DNA from 4 places in the Ruegeria sp. C8 genome. Region 1 is predicted to be linked to each of the others. Evidence: riboswitches for the same ligand, from Rfam matches in the RefSeq annotation. Region 1 holds a riboswitch; each other region holds the start of a gene.
What was found. A riboswitch is a leader RNA that binds a small molecule or an ion and turns the genes downstream of it on or off. The one in region 1 is predicted to bind cobalamin.

Region 1 (4,208 bases):
CCATGCTCGGCAGCCCCTTCTTCAAGAGGACCTACATGGATGACGGCATTATCGACGTTTTCTTCCGTCAGCACGCTTTGCGCCTCAGAGGCAAGATGTTCGTCGGATTCGACGCCTACCACCAGCTGCGCCATTCGAGCGGCGATTGCGGTCGAATACCCGTAGGCCGACGCGATATCGAGGACCATTTCTTCATTGGAGATATTCAGCGCATCCAACATCTTGGCTAGAGTGCGCGGCTCAAGAATGCAGCGGTTGTTGCCCAGATCGATCAACCCTTCGACATAGGCCGCTTCGCGCTGTGCAGTTGGCACAAAGCTTTCACGCGGAACGGACAGCATCGCGTCGATAATTGGAAACTTGGTCACATCCGAGGGTCGTACCTGCGTATCAACCATGGTGCGGCGCCGGGCTGCGAAATCTGACATCTGATCTCTCTTTTCAATCCCTTGGATAAATGGCTTGTGCCACACTCGACCTGTCTCGACAACGGCCCAGATGCCGCAAGCCTGGTTCACGATCCGTTTAGACCGGCCGCCCACAAATATTGATTTGCGGCCCAAAATCGACGGCAATCCTCTGGACGCCCCCGATGAAAGCTGCTAAAACGCCCACCACACCACGGCAAGTATTTGATTTTACTTGAAAAGGCGAGTTGGCGGAGTGGTGACGCAGCGGATTGCAAATCCGTGTACACCGGTTCGATTCCGGTACTCGCCTCCACATCCCCTTCCTCTAAATACCGTCTTCGGAAATCAGTTTTCAGGAGGAACGCCCCTGAGGCACAACCTCGTACCCTGGTTCTTCCGGCTCATCGTCCTGCATTTCCGTAGGAAAACCCGGTGCGCGGATGTCCAAGCCCGTGGCCTCCTCCAGGCGTTTGATGATGTTTGGCGACAACTCACGCTCGCCAAACCGGGCGATGCCATCCTCAAAGATCTTGATCATCACCGGATTGATTTCCAGCGGAACACCGGCGCGGTCGGCGACGTCCTGAAAGAGGCCGATATCCTTTTTCACCAAATCCATCGTAAACGAAATATCGCGCGAACCGTTCAGGATCACCTGGCTTTCCGTTTCGTGCACGAACGAGGTCCCTGACGAGATTTTGATGGCCTCATAGGTGGTGTTCAAATCCATACCGGCGGCCTTGGCGGTGACCAGCGCTTCGGCACAGGTGATCAGGTTGGCCGTGGCAAGATAGTTGGTCAGCACCTTCAGAACCGAGGCCGAGCCGAGCTCTCCGGTGTGCAGAACGCGCCGCCCCATGGTGGTCAGGAAGGGCAAGATAAGTTCGAACGTGTCGCGGTCGCAGCCAGCGAAGATCGAGATATTGCCCGTCGCCGCGCGGTGACAGCCACCCGAGACAGGGCAATCGACTGCGGCCCCTCCGCGCTCCAAAACCAAAGCCCCCAACCGCTTGACCTCAGCCTCGTCGGTGGTGGACATCTCCATCCAGATCTTACCTGGACCAACCTCGGGCAGCATCTCTTGCATCACCGCGTCCGAAGCCGCAGGCGACGGCAGGCAGGTGATCACGGCATCGCAATCGCGCATCATCTGGGCCGGGCTATCAGCCGCTTTGGCCCCCTGCGCGACGAAGGCCTCAACCAGATCGGAACTCAGGTCATGAACCGTCAGGTCGATTCCATTACGCAGCAATGACCCCGACAGCTTGCCGCCCACATTCCCAAGCCCGATAAAACCTACTTTCATGGATTTCGCCTCCGTTTGCGCCCTAAGGCCATGCGACCACGCCTCAGCGCCCGATTCATGCCGCCTAGCGACGCTGGCAGGTCGCTTTTCAACGCACCACAGCGGTCTGGACTGCATCGCGCTTGACAAGCTGAGGGTCGGTGCCGCATGAGCCTCCTGTTGGTGTCTGTGAGAGCAGATGAAAAGGGAATGCGTCAACGGGTTTTCCGCCAAACGCAGCCGCCCCCGCGACCGTGACCGGAGAGGGTGCCCGAGCCACTGGCGCAAAGCCGGGAAGGCGGGACATCCGACAGAGGACGCCTCTGACATCCGCAAGCCGGGAGACCTGCCAGCGCCCGAAGATGAAACCGGACGGGGTGTTCCGGTGTCGGGTCAAGGGACCCGCATGAAACCCCGTCCCCCACGATGAGGATTTGGGGGGATGAGAGACATGACCGAGACCGCTCCGGTCGAATTGCTGGTTTGCACCACCTGTCGTCGCGGACTGCCCGTTGAAGACGACGCGAAACGCCCCGGCACCCTGTTGCACAAGGCGCTTGAACAGGCGGACCTGCCGGAAGGGATAACCCTTAAAGCCGTGGAGTGTTTATCCAACTGCAACGAGGGCTGTTCCATCGTGCTGCGTGGCGGCCCGGAACGCTGGACCTTCGTCTATGAACATCTGAACGAAACCGACCATGTCGACGTGATCGTGGACGGCGCCACCAAGTACCTCGCGACCGAGGACGGCTTGGTCAAATGGCGTGAGCGCCCTGAACACTTCCGCAAAAACTGCGCAGCCCGTATTCCCCCGATTGGAGCCCTGAAATGAGCAACTTGGAAAAACTCCCCGTCACCGTGATCACTGGCTTCTTGGGCTCGGGCAAAACAACTCTCGTTAAGCACCTGATGCAGAACCCGCAAGGCAAGCGTCTGGCCGTGGTTGTTAATGAGTTCGGCGATGTCGGCGTCGATGGCGATATCCTGAAATCCTGCGCGATCCCGGATTGTCCGGCGGAAAACATCATGGAACTGGCGAACGGCTGCATCTGCTGCACTGTGGCCGATGATTTCATCCCGACCATCGAAGCCCTTATGGCGCTGGAGCCGCGCCCCGATCACATCCTGATCGAAACCTCGGGCCTCGCCCTGCCCAAGCCGCTGCTGAAGGCGTTCGACTGGCCCGATATCCGATCGAAAATCACTGTTGATGGCGTGATCGCGCTGGCCGATGCCGAGGCCGTCGCCGCTGGTCGCTTTGCTCCGAATGTCGAAGCGGTGGACGCTCAGCGCATGGCTGATGACTCGATCGACCATGAAACGCCCTTATCCGAGGTGTTTGAGGATCAGATTTCCTGCGCCGATATCATCCTGCTGACCAAGCCTGATCTGGCCGGTCCCGAAGGCGTGGCAAAAGCCAAAGAGATCATTGCCGCCGAGGCCCCTCGCCCGCTGCCCGTTGTCGAAGTGGCCGAAGGCGCCGTGGATGTGCGCGTCGTTCTGGGTCTTGAGGCCGCAGCCGAGGATGACATGGACGCTCGTCCTTCGCATCACGACGGTCACCACGATCACGAGCATGACGATTTCGAAAGCATCATCGTTGATCTGCCGGAACAGTCCGATCCTGCCGATTTGGTCGCCAAGATCGAACGTCTGGCCAATGAGCTGAACATCCTGCGCGTCAAAGGCTATGCCGCCGTGCAAGGCAAGCCGATGCGCCTGCTGGTGCAGGCCGTGGGTGCCCGTGTGCGTCATCAATACGACCGTCCATGGGGCCCCGGTGAGGAACGCCGCTCGCGCATGGTGGTGATCGCCGAGCATGACGATATCAAAGAAGCGGAAATCCGCGATATCCTCGCGGGTGTGACCGAGGCCGCCGAGTAAGGCCCATGCACGTCGTCTTCCGCGAAAGCCACGGGTTAGAAGAAACGGAAATCCCAACCGATCTGGGCCAGAGCCCGGCGGATTTGGTGGTGCTGTCCTTCTCGGACAGCGACCTTGGCGCTTTCGCGGCGGGCTGGCATCGCGGTGGCGGGCCGGATGGGCGTATGCCCACGATGCGGTTGGCGAACCTGACGGCGTTGAAACATCCTCTGTCCGTCGACACCTACGTGGAGCAGACGCTGGAGGGTGCGAAGGGCATTCTGATCCGCCTGATTGGCGGCGTGCCTTACTGGGCTTACGGGCTGCAGCAAGTGCTGTCGCTGGCGAAGGCCAAGGGCATCGCGTTGGCCGTCCTACCCGCCGACGGGCGTGAGGACCCGCGGCTGGATGACTATTCCACCCTGCCCGTCTCGACCCTGCGCCGTCTGGCACATCTCTGCGACACAGGCGGCGAAGTCGCGGCACAGGCCGCCTTGGCGCAGATGGCGTTGGCGGCGGGGCTTTATGCCGGCCCTGTTATGGGGGCTAAAACCCTGCCCGAATCTGGCGCGTGGTGTCCTGATCGCGGCGTGATCCCGGTTGAGACTGCCTTTGCGGGCGACGCAAAACGTATCGTCGTCACCTTCTAT
Region 2 (4,208 bases), on a different contig from region 1:
CTTGACCGGCGCAGCCTGTTGCAACGCCGTGCTGCCGGAACCGGAGCCGAGGCGCAACTGATCGCAGCCAATGTTGACGTGCTGTTCATCGTCAGCTCGTGCAATGCGGATTTCAATGTGCCCCGGCTCGAACGGTATCTGGCACTGGCGCATCAGGCGGGCTGCTATCCTGTCGTGGTCCTGACCAAAGCAGATAGCTGCTCGGACCCCGCAGCCTACGCCAAGCAGGCCGAAGCGCTGGCACCGTTTTTGACAGTCCTGACGGTCAACGCGCATGAAGCGTTAGACCTGCAGCAGGTTCTGGCATGGTGTCCGGCGAGTCAGACAGCGGCTTTGGTCGGGTCATCCGGGGTTGGCAAAACAACGCTCGCCAACGGAATGACCGGGCAGGATCAGGCAACAGCCACAATCCGCGAGGATGACGCCCGAGGCCGCCACACCACGACGTCTCGCGCCTTACATCCGATGCAAAATGGCGGTTGGCTGGTCGACACCCCCGGCATGCGCGCCCTGCGCCTGCTCGACGCGCAGGACGGGGTGGACGAAGTGTTCTCGGACATTCTGGAGCTGGCCCAAACCTGCCGGTTCTCGGATTGCCAGCATGAGGCCGAGCCCGGTTGCGCTGTGCAGGCGGCGATTGAAGCAGGCACACTGGATGCAGATCGGTTGGAACGCTGGCGCAAGCTGAGGCGCGAGGATCAGCGCAACTCTGAGACCGTGGCCGAGGCGCGGGCACGCGACAAGGCTTTCGGCAAGATGGTCCGATCTGCGATGCACGGAAAATCCGCGCGGCGCGGCGATTGAAACACGGGCTGAAAAAGGGGCGTCGGTCCGCCGGCGCCCCCCATCAAGCGATCAATCGTGGCCAGAGCACCGCATTTCGGCGGGCAAACACACCGATATGGCCGATCTCCCGAACACCAAACTCTTCCGGTGACAACAGGTGACGGCGTGCTTTTGGACCATAAAGCTCGGCCAACCGCCAAACGGCAGCTTCTGGGACCATCTCATCATCTGTGAAGGCAAAAAGGTCGACGGGAACGTCAGCATCCTGCCACGTAGCTTGCGGCAGTGTGTCTCCGATCTCGGGCAGATAGCTTTGCGGCGCGGTGCACCATTTGCGCCATTGCCAATAGACCTTAGGCGGTAGGTCTGTTCCAAACCCAAGTGCCTTGCCCGGCAAATACCCCAGGCCGCTCACGACCAGAGGCACATGCCCATACCAGAACAACCCGGCCAGAGCGCGGTACGGCCAAGGATGATCGCCCAACTTCACAAGGCCAGAACAGACGCAGATCATGCGATCAATCTTGTCGATATCCGGCTGCACTGGCCCCAGCATCCCTCCAAGCGAATGACCAACTGACCATTGCTGCGACAGCGGGAACCGTCGGCGCATCTCGGCCCGCGCGGCGGGCATGTCCTGCAACGCCCAATCGGCCATCGAAATCTTCGACCGACGCTGTGGGCCCGATTTCGAATGCCCGAATTCCCGGTAGTCGTAGATCAGACAGGCGATATCACGATCCGAGGCCAACCATTGTGCGAAATGCTTGTAGTAGTCTCGCGGAACCCCTGTCGCGCTGTTGACCACCACTACGGTTTCGGGCTGCGCCACGGGCCGGTAGATCCGCCCGGACAGGGCACCATCCCCCACCGGGATCTGAACATCTTCGATCAGCACTGTTTGGTTTGCATCCAGCATGGGCATCCTCGGTGGAAAACTGAACTGATGAGTTCACATTGCAACTTGACCCCAGACAGCCCATGCAAGTCAACTGCGATCCCGCTTGACCACGCGTCCACTTTGCGGATCGTCTTTCCGCAGCGCAGAAAGTTCAACTTGACTCAGAATGGTTATGAACGCTAGCGATGGTCCGATGGTTCCCGGCTTTCACAAGAAGTCGGGATGAAAAGGGAACACGGTGCGGTTTTCCCCGGCTTGCTCGGGACGAACCAAATCCGCGACTGCCCCCGCAACTGTAAGCGGTGAGCGATGTCGAAGATCCACTGGCCGAAAGGCCGGGAAGGTCGGCAAAGCGATGACCCGCAAGTCAGGAGACCTGCCATCGTCAACATAACCCAAACTCGGGCGGGGTGTCCGGGCAGGCCGTGACAGACCCTATCTGCCCCACCTGATCCCAGCCCCTGTCCACCGCGCGGAGGGCGCAGGATGATCTGGAAGACGAAGACACATAGGTTCTCAGCAACCATCTGCCAACATACCGGCAAGACTTGCCCTGCATTGGCACGGCTGGCGCGTTCGATGGTTGACGCACTGGACCAAGCCGGTCCGGCGACCACATCGGATTTCGAAATCGAAGGCAGCAGCGACCTGACCCATTGCACGGACGGCTGCCACGCCCGGTTTCGGGCCAGCCAGTCTCGGGTGCGGGTCTATTGCGGAGCGGACCCTAATGCCGACAGCGAGACCCTCCATCGCTACGCCGACCTTATGTTCGGAACCGAAACGAGCAGCCTGCCTAGCGCAGCGATGACATCCCTGCCCTGCGCCATGCTCGAGGCATCAGTGATTGCGCCGAGCAAAACGACCCCGGCGGAACTGCAACTGTCGGCTTAGGAGTCTGCCAAAGCTCGGGCGGGCAAGGTGGCCCAGTGCTTCTGCGCATCGGTTTCGACCGCGCAGGGGCGTAGCTTGCGCAACCGATCCAGCGCTTGGGTTGGAGCCTCGCCGCATTCGATCATCAACCGCAACACAACCATGCCAGAGCGACCACATCCGCCCTGACAATGGACAAGCACGCGCCCTCCGCCAGACAAAGCCTGCCGCGCCGCGGCACTAACATCGGGCCATTGCGCATCAACCTCTGACGGTGGCACGCCGAAATCCTGAATCGGCAGATGCACCCAGCGGCTGGCGCGCCCCTGAACGTCGCGGCCAAAATCGCGGGCTCCAAACTGGACCAGCTCGGCCTCGGTTGTCATCGAAAGCACGAGCCCCGGCCTCCAATCTCCAATCGTTTCAAGGTCGCCTGCATAGTCGCCGCCCTTTCCCGGCATCGACGTTAGGGCAAGTGTGCCCCCGCCCACTTGCAAAGCATGAATGACCAAATTCGTCATGACAGCATCCCCCCGGAAGCGTTGATCCTGACTTTAGGCTTGATTCACAATCTGCAGAGTGTACCCCTGACGCGCCGGTTTCCAAAACAAAATCGTTCTTCAACTCATGTGGACGCGGGCGGCGCAGGCCTCTACGCTGCGGTGACGTTCCGAATCCGCCAGAGCAGACATGACCGACTCAGACAGCCCCGCCTATCAGGTTCTCGCCCGAAAATACCGCCCGGAAACCTTTGCCGATCTGGTGGGTCAGGATGCGATGGTCCGCACGCTCAAAAACGCGTTCGAGGCGGATCGCATCGCGCAAGCCTTTGTCATGACAGGCATTCGCGGAACCGGTAAAACCACGACCGCACGGATCATTGCGAAAGGCATGAACTGCATCGGACCGGACGGAACTGGCGGACCCACGACCGAGCCTTGCGGCCAATGTGAGCACTGCGTCGCCATCATTGAGGGCCGTCATGTCGACGTAATGGAGATGGACGCCGCCAGCCGCACCGGCGTCAATGATATTCGCGAGATTATCGACAGTGTTCGCTACCGCGCTGCCTCGGCCCGCTACAAAATCTACATCATCGATGAGGTCCACATGCTGTCGACCAGCGCCTTCAACGCGCTGCTCAAGACGCTCGAGGAGCCGCCGGCGCATGTGAAGTTCATCTTTGCCACAACCGAGATTCGCAAGGTTCCCGTCACGGTTCTGTCGCGCTGCCAACGCTTCGACCTGCGCCGGATCGAACCCGAGGATATGATCGGCCTGCTACGCAAGATCGCCTCTGCTGAAAGCGCTGAGATTGCCGAGGATGCGTTGGCGCTGATCACCCGTGCTGCCGAGGGATCTGCTCGCGACGCGACCTCATTATTGGATCAGGCGATCTCGCATGGGGCCGGAGAGACGACGGCAGATCAAGTCCGCGCGATGCTGGGTCTCGCGGATCGTGGCCGGGTTCTGGACCTCATGGACATGATCCTGCGGGGCGATGCAGCTGGGGCGCTGACCGAGCTTGGTGGCCAATACGCCGAAGGGGCTGACCCACTGGCCGTGCTGCGTGATCTGGCCGAAATCACTCATTGGGTTTCTGTCGTGAAGATCACCCCCGATGCGGCCGAAGACCCCACTGTTTCCC
Region 3 (4,208 bases), on a different contig from region 1:
TGGTCGCATGAATTATAGCCCTACGAAGAGTCCGAGATGAAACGATCCGAAATCAACCGTATCAAGACCGAAGCCCAGGCATTCATCAGTTCATTTGGTGCCGTTCTGCCGCCTTTTGCAGATTGGACACCTGAGCAGATGCGCAACACTCAGGCGGAAAGTATCCGTGCCCATGGGCTAGGTTGGGATATCACCGACTATGGTCAAGGCAAGTTCGATGAACTTGGGTTGTTCCTGTTCACCCTGCGCAACGGCAACGTCAGCGATCTGAGCCGGGGGCGCGGTATGCTCTATGCCGAAAAGCTGCTGATCTCTCGCGACAAACAGCTGTCGCCGATGCACCGCCATATCGTCAAAGCCGAGGACATCATCAACCGAGGCGGCGGCGATCTGGTTATGGAAATCTATGCCTCGGACCCCGATGGCGGTATCGACCGGGATACCCCAGTCACTGTTCCCAGCGATGCCTGCCCTGTCACCATAGGGCCCGGAGAGCATCTGCGCCTGAAGCCAGGTCAGAGCGTGACCTTGATGCCCGGCATCTGGCATGCCTTCTGGGCGGAAGGTGGGGATTGCTTGATTGGCGAAGTCTCAACCGTGAATGACGACCGGACGGACAACGTATTTGAAGACCCGATCCCCCGCTTTGCAACAATCGAAGAAGATGCAGCGCCGGATTTCCTGTTGGTTGCCGACTACTGACTTCATTAAGAATTTCGCGCTTGCATTTTCTGACTAATTTAGTCAGTTAATGGCTGACCCAGTCAGATTCCGTTGGAATCATCGCCCGGTCCCATTTTTGCGACCGAAAGAAAACCTGACATGCGAAAATCCCTCGCCGATCTGTTGGCCATGGACGCTGTTGCCAGTCGCCATGGCTGCGCATTGAAACCAAAACTGAGGCAGGCGATTGAGGCTGATCTCAGCTTTTCCGTCCGCGCTGCATCACCGCGTCTTGAAACGCCAGTTGATCCCAATACGCTTCCGCAAAACGTCCACCCATTGGCCGCGAAAGCCCTCGACCCCAAAAGGGAACGCGCATGAAACACTCGGCATCCAACCACACACTGCCCCGCATCGAATTTGACGGTTTCGAACGCGGTTTGCTGCCTGTCATGCGGCACTTCATCCTCAGCTTCACAGAGCCGGAAACACAGGCTTGGCAACATGCCTTTTCGGTAGCGACCGAGCGTTGGGGGCGCGATCAGGGGCTTGTTCTGGCGCATCTGGTCTTCAAGATTATCAAGGCCACGCTACACACCCGCCCTCTGGGTCTGGCCTTCAAAGACCCGCTTTGTGCTGAAACACGGCAAGAACTGACATGTGACGAGCACGCCCTGCTCCGGATGCTGCATCACATGCGCCGCGACGAAACTCCGGCAGCGCGCGATGCCTTGAACGAATTGACCGGAGGCTATCCGGACGCCCATCTGATACAGGCCGGTTTGACCCTGGCTAGCCAGTTCCCGACAAATGGCGTCGGACCGGGCCAACCCGCGCGCAGGCCGATCCTGCGTGTGGTCCGCTAGCGCGATTCCTGTGCTTGACAATAGGAGCGTGAGCAGACTAGCTGCTCTGGATGGTTCCCGACGGCCTGTGTCTGAGGGATGAAAATGGGAATACGGTGCGGCCCAAAGGCCAATGCCGTGACTGCCCCCGCAACTGTAAGCGGAGAGCGACGCCACAAAACCACTGGCCCCAAAGGTCGGGAAGGTTGGCCGAGCAATGACCCGCAAGTCAGGAGACCTGCCATCACAGTTTAACCAACCCGGGGCGGGGTGTCCCGGAAGGAGGCTCGATGGCACATCTGCGTGCTGATGCAACTCATGGCTTTTGCCTTCAATCGGCTTTCGTTCAAGTCGGCGACGCGTGCCATGGCTGATCATTTCGTCCTGATATGCGGCACCTGCAATGGGCCGATCCCTGCGCACGAGGCAAAAGAAGCGTTGGACCGCCAGCTGCCCGAAGGGTTCTCGACACGCCTGATCGACTGTATGGCCGGGTGTGATCGCCCGATGACCGTCGGGCTGCAGGCCAATGGCAAGGCGCAATATCTGTTCGGCGACATTCAATCCCCTGCTGATCTGAGCGCTTTGGCTGAGTTCGCCCATCAATTTCGCGACAGTGAGAATGGCTGGACCAGCGCCTCGACCCGTCCTTTGGCGCTCTATACCAAAACCCTGTCGCGCATGCCCTGCCTGCCACCGGAGGGCACGGCATGAGCTTTCTGGTCGCTGAAAATCTGGAATATTACGCCCTGAACGGCGATGTTCTGCTGCGCGACACCTCGTTCTCGCTTGAGGAAGGCGCGATATTGGCCGTCGCTGGCCCGAACGGGGCGGGCAAAACGACGCTGCTCAACCTCTTGTGCGGGGTCGCAAAACTGGCGCTAGGCGATGTGCGTATTCAGGATCAAAGCCTGCGGAAACTGTCCTCGCTGGAGCGGGCCAGACGGATTGCCGTTGTCGGCCAGCAGGAAGTACCCGACGGGCGGCTGCACCTGCGCGACTATGTGGCCCTTGGGCAAATCCCGATCAGGGCCGACAAATCCGCAGAAGCTCTTCAAACGGACCTGCAGCGCGTGCTCGACACCACCGAGCTGTCCCATCTGGCCGGCAAACAGATGGCAAAACTGTCCGGCGGAGAGCGCCAGCGCGCTCATATCGCACGGGCTTTGGCGCAGAACCCCTCGCTGCTGTTTTTGGACGAACCGACCAACCATCTGGACCCGGATGCCAAGGGGCACATGCTGTCTCTGGTCGCCGAGTTGGGCGTGACGGTTGTGATGATCGTCCACGATCTAGTCATGATCCCCGAATTCGCCAGCCACGTCGCCCTGATGAAGAACGCGCAACTGACGGCCTTCGGCCCGGTCTCCGAAGTTCTGACGCCGGACCGCGTGCGCGAGACTTTTGGTGTTGACTATTTGTGTTTCCAGCACGAAGGACGCGTGATCCCCGCGCTGGACATCCGAAAACGAAAGCTTTCATCTTAACAGGAGAGATTGATGAAACTGAAACTCTTGTCCGCTGCGGTCTTAAGCGCGCTGGCGGGCGGCGCTGCCGCGCAAGAGATCACCGTCGACAATTGCGGTGAACCTCTGGTGTTCGATAGCAAGCCCGAGCGGATCGTGGTTCATGATATGAACATGACCGACATGGCCTTTGCACTGGGCCTTCAGGATAGCATCGTTGGCCTGACCGGGATCACCGGCTGGTACAAGACCAGCCCCGATTTCGACGCGCAGCGCGGCGACATTCCCGAACTCGCTCCGAAATACCCGACGGTCGAAAACCTCGTCGCGGTCGAACCCGACATGTTCTTCGCCGGTTGGTATTACGGAATGAAACCCGGCGGGGACGTCACCCCTGACACGCTGGAGCCCTTTGGCATCAAGACCATGGTGCTGACCGAAAGCTGCATTCACCTGAACAAAGACCGTCCCGAAGCCAGCATGGACCTGCTGTTTGACGACGTTCTGCGTCTGGGCACGGTCATGCATGTCGAGGACAAGGCGAACGCGCTGGTCTCGGGCTGGAAAGACCAACTGGCCGCGATCGAAGCCAAAACCGCCGATCTGGAAAAACCCCGTGTCTTCCTGCTGGACGGTCCGGCCGATGCGCCCTTTACCGCTGGCAAATATGCCATTCCCGACGCGATGATCTCAGCCGCAGGCGGCGTCAACGTCACCCATGACATGGACACAAGCTGGGGCCGCACCTCGTGGGAGGCTGTCGCCGCCTCGAACCCCGAATTCCTTGTTCTGCTGGACTACCAAACGGGCAATGGCGCGGCAGATACGTTTAAGTTCCTGCAGGAACATCCGGTGATGTCGCAGACCGATGCAGTCAAGAACGAGCGCTGGATCGGCCTGCGCTACGAAGAGCTGACACCGGGACCGGCAAACATCGAAGCGATCGAGAAGATGGCAACGGCGATGCACCGGGGTAACAGCTGAGATGACGAAAACGGGCCAGGCGGTCCTGCTGGGGGCGGTCATTCTGACCGCCCTTTTGCTGCTGTCGACGATCTATGGCACCACCCCGATCCCCTTGGCCGAGGTTTTCACCGCGATTGGGCTGGGGACTGGCGTGACTGAGGGCGACATGTCCCCTCTGCACCGGATTGTCTTTGACTTGCGCCTGCCCCGCGCGTTGTTTGCGGCGGTGATTGGGGCCGGGCTGGGTGTTGTCGGGGTCGTTTTGCAA
Region 4 (4,208 bases), on a different contig from region 1:
CGCGCGCCAGAAACCCGTGCAGGTTCATCTGCCCCAGACCAATCGCGTGGCTTTCATCATTGCCACGACGCACCGAGGGGACCGAGTCGATTGCCGACATCTCGGACACCGCCGTCAGCGCGCGGATCGCAGCGCCAACAGTGCGGCCCAGATCGCCACCATCCATCGTCTTGGCGATGTTCAGCGAGCCGAGGTTGCAGGAGATATCCGTGCCCAGATGCGAATAGCTGAGGTCATCGTTGAACTCGGACGCTTCATTGACCTGCAAAATCTCGGAACACAGGTTCGACATGTTGATCCGGCCCGCGATGGGGTTCATCCGGTTCACCGTGTCTTCGAACATCACGTAGGGGTAACCGGATTCGAATTGAATCTCGGCAATGGTCTGGAAAAACTCACGCGCATTGACCTTGGATTTTCGGATGCGCTTGTCATCGACCATCTCGTGATACTTCTCGCTTACCGAGATTTCCGAGAACGGCACGCCATAGACCTTTTCCACGTCATGCGGCGAGAACAGGTACATGTCGGCGTTCTTTTTCGCCAGCTCGAACGTGATGTCGGGGATGACCACGCCAAGGCTCAGCGTTTTGATACGGATTTTCTCATCCGCGTTTTCGCGCTTGGTGTCGAGAAAGCGCATGATGTCCGGGTGGTGCGCGTTCAGATAGACCGCACCCGCGCCTTGCCGCGCACCCAGTTGGTTGGCGTAAGAGAAGCTGTCCTCCAGCAGTTTCATCACCGGGATCACGCCGGAGGATTGGTTCTCAATGCCCTTGATCGGCGCGCCGTGCTCGCGGATGTTGGTCAGCAGCAGCGCTACACCTCCACCGCGTTTGGACAGTTGCAGGGCCGAGTTGATGCCGCGTCCGATGCTCTCCATGTTGTCCTCAAGCCGCAGCAGGAAGCACGAGATCAACTCCCCGCGTGAGGCTTTGCCCGCGTTCAGGAAGGTGGGCGTGGCGGGCTGGAAGCGGCCGTCGAGGATTTCTTCCATGAAGGACAGGGCCAGCGCCTCATCACCGCGTGCCAGCGCCAGCGCGGTCATGACGACGCGATCCTCATAGCGTTCCAGGAACCGCTGCCCGTCACGGGTTTTCAGCGTATAAGAGGTGTAATATTTGAACGCGCCCAGAAAGGTCGGGAACCGGAACTTCTTGGCATAGGCCGCATCCCAGATCTTACGCATGAAGTTCTTGGAATACTGGTCCAGAATGGCCTCTTCATAATAGCCCTCGGAAACCAGATACCCGAGCTTTTCGTCCAGCGAGTGGAAGAACACGGTGTTCTGGTTGACGTGCTGCAGGAAGTACTGCCGCGCGGCCATACGATCGGCATCGAACCGGATCTTTCCCTCACCATCGTAGAGGTTCAGCATCGCGTTCAACGCGTGGTAGTCCTGCTCGTTTACGCTGCTGTCGAGCATAGGTGTCTCCCTAGTTTTTCCAGCCCGGCGCGGACGCGGGCGATGTCGGTCTCTGTTCCGGCCAGCTCGAGCGTGTAGAGCAGCGGTACGTTGCATTTCTGGGCGATGATGCGACCGGCCAAAGCGTAGGTCGCACCGAAATTGCGGTTGCCTGTGCCGATCACCCCAACGATCCCGGCACGTCTGTCCGGGTTGTTCAGGAACCGGATCACCTGTTTCGGAACCGCCCCGCGCCCTTCGCCATCGGCATAGGTGGGGCTTATCAGCACGTAAGGGTGTCCGGGGTCAGGCAGCGGGTCCATTCCATTCGGAATGCGGAAAGAGGTCAGGCCCAGCCGCGAGACAAAGCGGTGGGTGTTTCCGGATTTCGATGAGAAATAGACCAGCGCCGGGATCGGCGCGGCCATGGGTCAGGCCAGTTGGGCGATCATGTCCGGGCGGAAACCCGACCAGTGATCACTACCTGCCACAACGACAGGGGCCTGACGATAGCCCAACTCGGTCACATGGGTCATGGCGCTGTCGTCCTGGGTCAGGTCGATGACGTCATAGGTGATGCCTTTTGCATCCAGCGCGCGGGTGGTGGCGGTGCATTGTACGCATGCGGGTTTGGAATATACGGTAATGCTCATGTCGTCCTCTGTCCTTTTAATGAATGCCGAGGACGCTGCGGGCAAAATGACCCCTGAACACGCCCCCGAACCCTCCGTTCGCGGTTCTCTTTCTTTGCTTACGGCAGGTCTCCTGGCTCGCGGATTGACGTTCGAACTGGCCTTCCCAAAAGCACGCTTTCAGTGGCGTATTCAGTCGAACTCTCCGCTTACAGTTGCGGGGGCAGCGCCGGTTTTTCACCGGTTTCCCTCTTAGCTTTCAACAGGAATCGAAAGAACCGAAGCAACACCATATTGGGGTTGGTGGTGGCATGTTGTCAATATATGGTGTGGCGAAGAAAATAAATTTCTTCGCTTGCACAACCAGCCACGTGCGCTAAGGCGGTCTACCTTTTCCGCTTGGGCATCGCGTTGCCACCCTTCATCGCAGCCGCCCGCGCGCGGTTTTTCTTGCTGCTTGGCTTGCCTTTGGGCGGAGGCGGGCCTTTCGGACGGCGCGCGGGTTTCTTATGCTGATCGCCCGAGGGCACCTCTTCCCGTTTGGGGCGCGTTTCGGGCTTGGGTTTCTCGGCCGGTTTCCGGTGTGGTTTTGCGGGTTGAGGCTCAGCCGCGCGGGCCTGGCGTTCAGCACGTTCGGGGCGCTTCTTGCCTTTGAAGTCGCGCTTGGGGCCTTTGCGGCCACCACCGGAAAGGGCGGGCGGCGCGTCCAGTTGCACGATGGTCTTGGTGCCTTCGACCGTCATTTTGGGGCCGATGGCCTTCAGGAAACCTTCGACACTGCTTTCGCGAATCTCGATATAGCTTTCTGTGTCAGCAATGCGGATCGCGCCGATATCGTCTTTGGTGATCTTGCCCGCCTTACACAACATGGGCAGCAAATAGCGAGGCGAGGCGTTTTCGTTGTGTCCCTCCGACAGCGAAAACCACACGCTTGGGCCAAAGGGCACGTTCGGTTTTGCCGCTGCATCCGGCGTGTCGCTCAGCTCTTCGGGGGCGGAGTGCTTGCGCCCGTATTGACGCAGATAGGCCGCCGCCAGCTGTTGCGGCGAAAAGCGCGAGACCAGATCGTCGACCAGAGCACTTTCCCCCTCGGTCACATCCACGGTCCAATCATCCGAGCTGAAAATCCGCTGCATATCCTGCGCCTGAACCTCGTCGGCCGAGGGCGCAGACCCCCACTCGGCGGTCAGCTTAGCGAATTTCAGCAGGCGTTGCGCCTTTTTGAACGATGCAGGCGGTACGATCAGCGCGCTGACGCCTTTCCGCCCGGCGCGTCCGGTTCGCCCCGAGCGGTGCAGCAGCGTTTCATGGCTGTTCGGCAGTTCCGCATGGATCACCAGATCAAGGTTCGGCAGGTCGATGCCGCGCGCGGCCACATCGGTCGCCACACAGACGCGGGCGCGTCCGTCGCGCATGGCTTGTAGCGCGTTCGAACGTTCGCTTTGCGTCAGCTCGCCGGACAGGGCCACGACCGAGAATCCACGATTCGACAGCCGCGCCGTCAGGCGGCTGACCATGGCGCGGGTGTTGCAGAAGATGATGGCGTTGGGGGCCTCGTAGAACCGCAACACGTTGATGATTGCATTCTCACCATCGCGCGGGGCCACGTTCATCGCGCGGTATTCGATATCGGCATGTTGTGTGCGCTCGCTGACGGTGCTGACCCGCTCGGCATCGTGCTGATACCGCGCGGCGAGGGAGGCGATGGCGCGGGGAACCGTCGCGGAAAACAGCAGTGTCTGACGCTCGGACGGTGTCTGTTCCAGAATGAACTCAAGATCTTCGCGGAAGCCCAGGTCGAGCATTTCATCGGCTTCATCCAGAACCACGGCGCGCACAGCAGTCAGGTCAATCGACTCGCGCATGATATGGTCGCGCAGGCGGCCCGGCGTTGCGACCACGATATGCGCGCCACGGGCCAGCGCCCGCCGCTCGTCTCGCATATCCATGCCGCCGACACAGGACGCGATGAACGCGCCTGCATCCGCATAAAGCCATGCCAATTCGCGTTTGACCTGCATCGCCAATTCACGCGTCGGCGCGATGACCAGCGCCAAAGGCGCGCCAGCCCCATCGAATACATCCACGTCGCCCAGTATGGTCGGGGCGATGGCAAGGCCGAAGCCAATGGTTTTCCCCGATCCGGTCTGTGCCGAAACCAACATGTCGCG

Region 2: linked by a shared signal. The riboswitch ahead of ACR0KL_RS21480 (hypothetical protein) and the one ahead of ACR0KL_RS03335 (DUF1636 domain-containing protein) in region 1 are both predicted to bind cobalamin.
Region 3: linked by a shared signal. The riboswitch ahead of ACR0KL_RS05525 (DUF1636 family protein) and the one ahead of ACR0KL_RS03335 (DUF1636 domain-containing protein) in region 1 are both predicted to bind cobalamin.
Region 4: linked by a shared signal. The riboswitch ahead of nrdH (glutaredoxin-like protein NrdH) and the one ahead of ACR0KL_RS03335 (DUF1636 domain-containing protein) in region 1 are both predicted to bind cobalamin.

Annotation. Positions count from the first base shown of each region.
Region 1 is NZ_JBQFRV010000001.1:658,137-662,344, forward strand. It holds gene ACR0KL_RS03320 (protein-L-isoaspartate O-methyltransferase family protein) at 1-428, opposite strand, end outside; tRNA gene ACR0KL_RS03325 (tRNA-Cys) at 650-723, shown strand; gene ACR0KL_RS03330 (NAD(P)-dependent oxidoreductase) at 763-1,833, opposite strand; cobalamin riboswitch at 1,860-2,063, shown strand; gene ACR0KL_RS03335 (DUF1636 domain-containing protein) at 2,147-2,527, shown strand; gene cobW (cobalamin biosynthesis protein CobW) at 2,524-3,579, shown strand; gene cobN (cobaltochelatase subunit CobN) at 3,585-4,208, shown strand, end outside.
Region 2 is NZ_JBQFRV010000025.1:809-5,016, reverse strand. It holds gene rsgA (ribosome small subunit-dependent GTPase A) at 1-804, shown strand, start outside; gene ACR0KL_RS21485 (alpha/beta fold hydrolase) at 848-1,705, opposite strand; cobalamin riboswitch at 1,866-2,085, shown strand; gene ACR0KL_RS21480 (hypothetical protein) at 2,174-2,581, shown strand; gene ACR0KL_RS21475 (phosphatase domain-containing protein) at 2,578-3,081, opposite strand; partial or broken gene ACR0KL_RS21470 (DNA polymerase III subunit gamma/tau) at 3,251-4,208, shown strand, end outside.
Region 3 is NZ_JBQFRV010000003.1:41,294-45,501, forward strand. It holds gene ACR0KL_RS05505 (carbohydrate kinase family protein) at 1-18, shown strand, start outside; gene ACR0KL_RS05510 (D-lyxose/D-mannose family sugar isomerase) at 37-702, shown strand; gene ACR0KL_RS05515 (hypothetical protein) at 823-1,044, shown strand; gene ACR0KL_RS05520 (hypothetical protein) at 1,041-1,529, shown strand; cobalamin riboswitch at 1,564-1,768, shown strand; gene ACR0KL_RS05525 (DUF1636 family protein) at 1,875-2,222, shown strand; gene ACR0KL_RS05530 (ABC transporter ATP-binding protein) at 2,219-2,995, shown strand; gene ACR0KL_RS05535 (ABC transporter substrate-binding protein) at 3,008-3,958, shown strand; gene ACR0KL_RS05540 (FecCD family ABC transporter permease) at 3,960-4,208, shown strand, end outside.
Region 4 is NZ_JBQFRV010000013.1:101,632-105,839, reverse strand. It holds gene nrdE (class 1b ribonucleoside-diphosphate reductase subunit alpha) at 1-1,426, opposite strand, end outside; gene nrdI (class Ib ribonucleoside-diphosphate reductase assembly flavoprotein NrdI) at 1,408-1,821, opposite strand; gene nrdH (glutaredoxin-like protein NrdH) at 1,837-2,058, opposite strand; cobalamin riboswitch at 2,144-2,335, opposite strand; gene ACR0KL_RS16835 (DEAD/DEAH box helicase) at 2,424-4,208, opposite strand, start outside.